DNA from 2 places in the Aquincola sp. J276 genome. Region 1 is predicted to be linked to the other one. Evidence: riboswitches for the same ligand, from Rfam matches in the RefSeq annotation. Region 1 holds a riboswitch; the other holds the start of a gene.
What was found. Region 1 has a riboswitch for glycine ahead of LRS14_RS12860 (D-amino acid dehydrogenase). Riboswitches for the same ligand answer to the same signal wherever they lie in the genome.

Region 1 (3,197 bases):
CACGCCGGCGCGAGACGGCATACAGCACGATGGCCCACACCAGGAAGCTGCCGAACAGCACCACGTCGGCCAGCATGCCGTTGGCCAGCAGGTGGGCGAAGGCCCAGACCTTCACGCCCAGCACCATCGGATGGTGCAGCGCGGCCTTGATGTGGTTGCGCGGGCTGTCGGAAGCGGCCAGCAACACGAAGGCGATCAGCGTGAGCAGCAGTGCCGCATGCCGCATGCCACGCGGCGGCTGCCACAGCAGCACCGGGTCCAGCCGCGCCTGGCCGTAGCCCCACACGATGAGCACCAGCCCGGCCAGCGACACCAGCGAGTACAACCCCTTCCAGCGCCGCAGCCCGTGCGCGGCGATCTGCCGCTGGCGAAAGCCTTCGGCAAAGATGCGCGTGGCATGGGGGCCGAGGAACAACAACAGTCCGGCGATCAAGGCGGTCATGGCGATGGCGCTGTGCGCGATGGCGGGAATGCCGGCATTCTCACCCTCCAGCCATCACGAACGAGGAGGTGAGATGAGCGAGGCCCAAGCCGGCGCCGTGCCGGCAGACAAGCGCTTTTACTGGGAGGACTTTCCGGTGGGCAGCGTGCGCGAGTTCGGCGCCAAGCGCGTCACGCGCGAGGAGATCATCCGCTTTGCCGGCGAATTCGATCCGCAGCCTTTCCACCTGAGCGACGAAGGCGCTGCCCGCTCGTTGTTCGGCCGCCTGTGCGCCAGCGGGTGGCACACCTGCGCGATGGTCATGCGCATGATGTGCGACGAATACGTGCTGGACAGCAGCAGCCTGGGCTCGCCGGGCATCGAGAACCTGCGCTGGCTCAAGCCGGTGTACGTGGACGATGTGCTCAGCGTGCGCCTGGAGGTGCTGGAGGCCCGGCCCATGGCCAGCAAGCCGCAGGTAGGCTTGGTGCGTTCACGCTGGCAGGCCAGCAACCAGCACGGCGAGCCGGTGCTGACCATGGAGGGCTGGGCCATGTTCGGCCGTCGCCCGGGCGCGGCCTAGAAACGCGAACGTTCGGCCAGCGCCACGCTGCCGCCGGGCAGGCCGCGCTCCAAGCGGTCTTCCAGCTCGCCCAGCGTGGCCGCGATCGCATTGGCGTTCTGCTCGAAGGCCAGGCGCTGGCGGTCTTCCAGCTGCTCCATGCGCTGCACCAGGGCGCTGCGCGTCTGCTCGTGGGATTGGGCGAGGCGCAGGGTCTCGGCGGCGATGAAGCTGCGCAGCTCGGTGAAGCGCGAGGCCTCGGCGGTGTCGGCCAGGGCACGCTGGGCCTGCAGGTCCTTGTTCAGCCGGCGCTGCTCCATCAGCAGCGTGGCCTGCAGCGAGATGGCCCAGACCACGAACACCACGCTCAGCACGGCCACCAAGCCCAGCATGATCAGGCCCAGCGGCGCTTCCACGGTGGTGAAGCCCAGGTACAGCGGCGTGGGCGTGGCAAACGCCGACCAGTTCAGCAGCGCAAAGCCGGCGGTGAGCACCAGCACGGCGAGCACGAGCAATGTGCGACTCATGGGTTTCTCCTTGTTCGATCCGGCACCGCGACGCGGCAGCCCGGGCGCCGAGTGTCGCCGCTGGCGCAACCCATGGGCTGTCGGACAACACCCCGTCACATCCTCTGCGGCTAAACTCGGCCGCAGATTCAGGAGAGCGCATGCCACCACCGGCATGCCGCCGAAGGCGCAACCTCCCATGCACGCTCAGGCACCGTACTGGATCTGTCGATTGGCCGACGCTGGAGAGTGAAGCCCGCCACGGGCTTCCACCGAAGGAGCAAGGCGCCATGCCCGTGAGGGGCCGGCGCTGAATCTCTCAGGTACCGAGGACAGCGGGAGCGGCACGAGCGCGGATGCGTTCGTCCCTTCCATGACTGTTCGTTTCCTGAGAGTACCTCCATGAAAGTCATCGTTCTCGGCGCCGGCGTGACCGGCGTGACCTCGGCGTGGTTCCTGCAGCAGGCCGGCCACGACGTCACCCTGATCGACCGCCAGCCCGGCGCCGGCCTGGAAACCAGCTTCGCCAATGGCGGGCAGATCTCGGTCTCGCATGCCGAGCCCTGGGCCAATCCCGGCGCGCCGCTGAAGGTGCTGAAGTGGCTGGCGCGCGAGGATGCGCCGCTGCTCTTCCGCCTGCGGCCCGATGCGCAGCAGTGGCTGTGGGGCCTGCAGTTCCTGCGCGAATGCACGCCGGCACGCACGCGCCACAACATCCGGCAGATCGTCAACCTGGGCCTGTACAGCCGCAGCACGCTGCAGCAGCTGCGCGCGCAGCTGGACATCCCGTACGACCACCTCACAAAGGGCATCCTGCACTTCTACACCAGCCAGCAGGAGTTCGATGCCGCGCAGGAGCCGGCCCGCGTGATGCGCGAGCATGGCTGCGAGCTGGACATGAAGACGGCCGACGAGTGCGTGCAGATCGAGCCTGCGCTGGCCCAGTGCCGCGACCGCATCGCCGGCGGCAGCATGACGCCCAGCGACGAATCGGGCGACGCCCACGCCTTCACGCAGGTGCTGGCGCGGCATGCGCAGGCGGCCGGGGTGCGCTTCTTCACCGACACCCGCATCGTTGGCATCGAGCGCGAGGGCGACCGGCTGGCCGCGGTGCAGGTGGCCGATGCCGACGGCAAGGTGCGCCGCGAGGCAGCCGACAGCTTCGTGCTGTGCATGGGCTCGTTCAGCGCGGCCTTCGCGCGGCAACTCGGCATCACGCTGCGCATCTACCCGGCCAAGGGCTACTCGGTCACGTTGCCGGTGATCGACCCGGCGAACTCGTACAACGTCTCGCTGACCGACGACGAGTACAAGCTGGTGTTCTCCCGCCTGGGCGACCGGCTGCGCATCGCCGGCACGGCCGAGCTCAACGGCTACGACACCTCGCTGAACCTGGTGCGCTGCGAAGCCATCGTGCGCCGCACCCGCGAGCTGTTCCCGCAGATGACGGACGGCCAGGGCGCCCGCTACTGGACCGGGCTGCGACCGGCCACGCCGTCCAACGTGCCCTACATCGGCCGCTCGAGGATCAGCAACCTGTTCCTCAACACCGGGCATGGCACGCTGGGCTGGACGCATTCCTGCGGCTCCGGCCGTGCCATCGCCGACATCGTGAGCGGCCGCGTGCCGGAGCTGGACTTCGCCTTCTGCGGCCTGCCGCAGGCGGCGCCGGCCGGGCGGCTGGCCGCCGCGTAAGGCTTCAGCTGGG
Region 2 (3,197 bases), on a different contig from region 1:
TGGACGACATGGTGCACGGCGCGCTGCTGGGCTACCTGACGGTGGCGCACTTCGGCCGCGGCCGCGGCGGCTGGACGGCCACCGAGCATCCCCCTTCTGGAACGAGGCGGTGGCCGCCGCCATCGCCAGCCACCGGCCGGCGCTGCGCCGCCTGTGGGCGGCGCGGGCGGAGGCCGGCGTGGCCGTCTCCGCCGAGGCCGACCGCCACACCCTGCAGGCCGGGCTGCAGGCGTGGCTGGTGACCGTCAGCGCCGAACTGCTGCGCGGGCTGTATCCGGACGACGCCGGCGCGCTGCAGCCGCCGGCGGGCTGATCAATCCCAGCGCAGCAGCCAGTCGGCACGCGCCCGGGTGGCCTCGATGCGGCGGGCGTTCGGCTCGTCGCTGCCGTCCACCCAGGCCCGCGCCGCCTCCGGTGAGCGGCCGAATTGCACATGCCGCGCCACCAGCCGCCGCAGCCGCGTTGGCTCGTCGCCTTCCACGTACCAGGCCTGGGTGAGCAGCGGGCGCACCGCGGCCCAGGGGCCGTCGTCGAGCAGCAGGTAGTTGCCCTCGGTGATCACCAGCGGCACCTCGGGCGTCACCGCGATGGCGCCGGCCACCGGCTCCTCGATCTCGCGCCGGAACTCGGGCGCATACACGGTTTCGCCGGGCACGGCGGCATGCAGGCGGCGCAGCAGGGCGGCGTAACCGGCGGCATCAAAGGTGTCGGGCGCGCCCTTGCGCTGGTCGCGGCCCAGCCGCTGCAGCTCCGCCTGCGCCAGGTGGAAGCCGTCCATCGGCACCACCACCGCCCTGCCGCCCAGCGCGGCGGCCAGGGCCTGCGCCACCGTGGACTTGCCCGCCCCGGGCGTGCCCACCAGCCCCAGCACCGCCCGGCGACCACTGGCCAGCAGCGCTTCCGCGCGGGCCAGGGCCTCGGGCGGCAGCGCCACGGCCAGAGCGCAGCGGCTTGTTACCTGTGCTGGAAATCCTGCGGCAAGCTTTGTCATCCGAAATCCATCTTGCGTCGTTAGAGGTGCCACGCGGCGCCAACAAGCCGTGAGACAGCCCCGCATGATGATCCAGAAATCCGCTCATCCCGTGCAGCCCGCCGGCTCCCGCCGCAGCGAGCCCTTCGAGCCCCCGGCAGACAAGGGCCAGAAGTTCGAGCCCTTCCTGATTCCCGCCATGGGCCGCGACCGCCGCAGCATGGCGCGCGAACTGCGCATGGACCAGCGCCGCTGACCCAGCGCGGCAGCGGCCCGGCCCACCCGGGGGCCTGGGCTACACTGCCGCCCGCCAGGAGAGAGCCGCTGCGGCATCCCAACGCAACGGCCGCCGAAGGCGCAGGGGCACAAGCTCCGAACGCTCAGGCAAAAGGACTGGCAAGACGCCCCGTCGGGGCGTTCCTCACTGGAGAGAGGCGGGCCGCGAGCCCGCCCACCGAAGGGGCAAGCCGTGCCGCCGCACCACGCGGGGCCCGGCCAATCTCTCAGGTAAAGCGGACAGCGAGGGCATCACCCCACCCAGAACGCCCGACGGCGGTTATGGTGGGTGATCGATGGCCTCTTCGCTTCCCCTTTCACCCCGGGAGACATCCGATGTCCGCTGAACTGCTCCAGACGCCGCTGCATGCGCTGCACGTGGAACTGGGCGCCAAGATGGTGCCCTTCGCCGGCTATGCGATGCCGGTCAACTACCCCGGCGGCATCCTCGCCGAGCACCGGCAGTGCCGCGATTCGGCGGCGCTGTTCGACGTCTCCCACATGGGCCAGCTGCGGCTGCCCGATGCCGCCGCCGCGGCCGCCGCGCTCGAGACCCTGGTGCCGGCCGACATCGTCGATCTGGGCGTGGGCAGGCAGCGCTACACCCAGCTCACCAATGCCTCGGGCGGCATCCTCGACGACCTGATGGTCACCCGGCGCGAGAACGACCTGTTCCTGGTGGTCAATGCCGGCTGCAAGGCCGACGACATCCGCCACCTGCAGACCCACATCGGCCACCGTTGCCAGGTCATCCCGCTGCCCGACCGTGCCTTGCTGGCGCTGCAGGGCCCGAAGGCGGTGCAGGCGCTGGCGCGGCTGAATGCCGACGTGGCCCGCCTCACCTTCATGACCGGCGGCAGCTTCGCGCTGAACGGCGTGGAGTGCTTCATCACCCGCTCCGGCTACACCGGGGAGGACGGCTTCGAGATCTCGGTGCCCGCTGAGGAGGCCGTGGCCCTGGCCCGCCAGCTGCTGGAGCAGCCGGAAGTCAAGCCCGCCGGCCTGGGCGCGCGCGACACGCTGCGGCTGGAAGCCGGCCTGTGCCTGTACGGCCATGACATCGACACCACCACCTCGCCGGTGGAAGCCGGCCTGGCCTGGTCCATCCAGAAGGTGCGGCGCCCCGGCGGCGCGCGGGCCGGCCACTATCCCGGCGCGGCGGTGATCGAGAAGCACCTGGCCGGCGGTGCGCCCAGCAAGCGCGTGGGCCTGGTGGGGCTGGAGCGCATCCCGGTGCGCGAAGGCGCCACCCTGCACGACGCCCACGGCCACAAGCTGGGCCGCGTGACCAGCGGCACGCTGGCGCCCACGGTCAACCAGCCCATCGCGATGGCCTACCTGGCCGCCAACCATGCACAGCCCGGCAACGAGGTGCATGCCGACGTGCGCGGCAAGCGCCTGCCGATGCGGGTTAGCGCGATGCCCTTCGCGCCCCACCGCTACCAGCGCTGAACCCCTTCCATCCCACCCCACGAACCCCAGGAGCGAGCACATGACGATTCAGTTCACCAACGACCACGAGTGGATCAATGCCGGCGACACCGATGCCGCCATCGTCGGCATCACCCAGCATGCGCAGGACGCGCTGGGCGACGTGGTGTTCGTCGACCTGCCCGAAGTGGGCAAGACCTTCGAGAAGGGCGACGTGGCCGGCGTGGTGGAGTCGGTGAAGGCCGCGGCCGACCTGTTCATGCCCGTCACCGGCGAGGTGGTGGAAGTGAACGAGGCGCTGCGGGCCGACCCGTCGCTGGCCAATTCCGACCCGATGGGCGCGGGCTGGTTCTTCAAGGTGCGCGTGGCCGATGCCGGCCAGCTGGGCGGCCTGATGGACGAGCCGGCCTACCAGGCCCTGCTCAAGACCCTCTGATCCCTCTTCCCTGCCCGCGAGCCTTTCCATGCTGATGCCTGCCCTCCAGCCGCTTGGCGACCTCGAGAACGAGGCCGAGTTCAC

Region 2: linked by a shared signal. The riboswitch ahead of gcvT (glycine cleavage system aminomethyltransferase GcvT) and the one ahead of LRS14_RS12860 (D-amino acid dehydrogenase) in region 1 are both predicted to bind glycine.

The regions. Positions count from the first base shown of each region.
Region 1 covers NZ_JAJONC010000001.1:2,799,581-2,802,777, reverse strand. The annotation lists gene LRS14_RS12875 (NnrU family protein) at 1-442, opposite strand, end outside; gene LRS14_RS12870 (MaoC family dehydratase) at 516-1,004, shown strand; gene LRS14_RS12865 (hypothetical protein) at 1,001-1,510, opposite strand; glycine riboswitch at 1,630-1,721, shown strand; glycine riboswitch at 1,722-1,835, shown strand; gene LRS14_RS12860 (D-amino acid dehydrogenase) at 1,892-3,184, shown strand; gene LRS14_RS12855 (Bcr/CflA family multidrug efflux MFS transporter) at 3,189-3,197, opposite strand, start outside.
Region 2 covers NZ_JAJONC010000002.1:59,413-62,609, reverse strand. The annotation lists gene LRS14_RS18105 (GTPase domain-containing protein) at 1-242, shown strand, start outside; gene LRS14_RS18100 (hypothetical protein) at 179-313, shown strand; gene LRS14_RS18095 (nucleoside/nucleotide kinase family protein) at 314-940, opposite strand; gene LRS14_RS18090 (hypothetical protein) at 1,041-1,226, shown strand; glycine riboswitch at 1,272-1,372, shown strand; glycine riboswitch at 1,385-1,500, shown strand; gene gcvT (glycine cleavage system aminomethyltransferase GcvT) at 1,583-2,698, shown strand; gene gcvH (glycine cleavage system protein GcvH) at 2,739-3,113, shown strand; gene gcvP (aminomethyl-transferring glycine dehydrogenase) at 3,142-3,197, shown strand, end outside.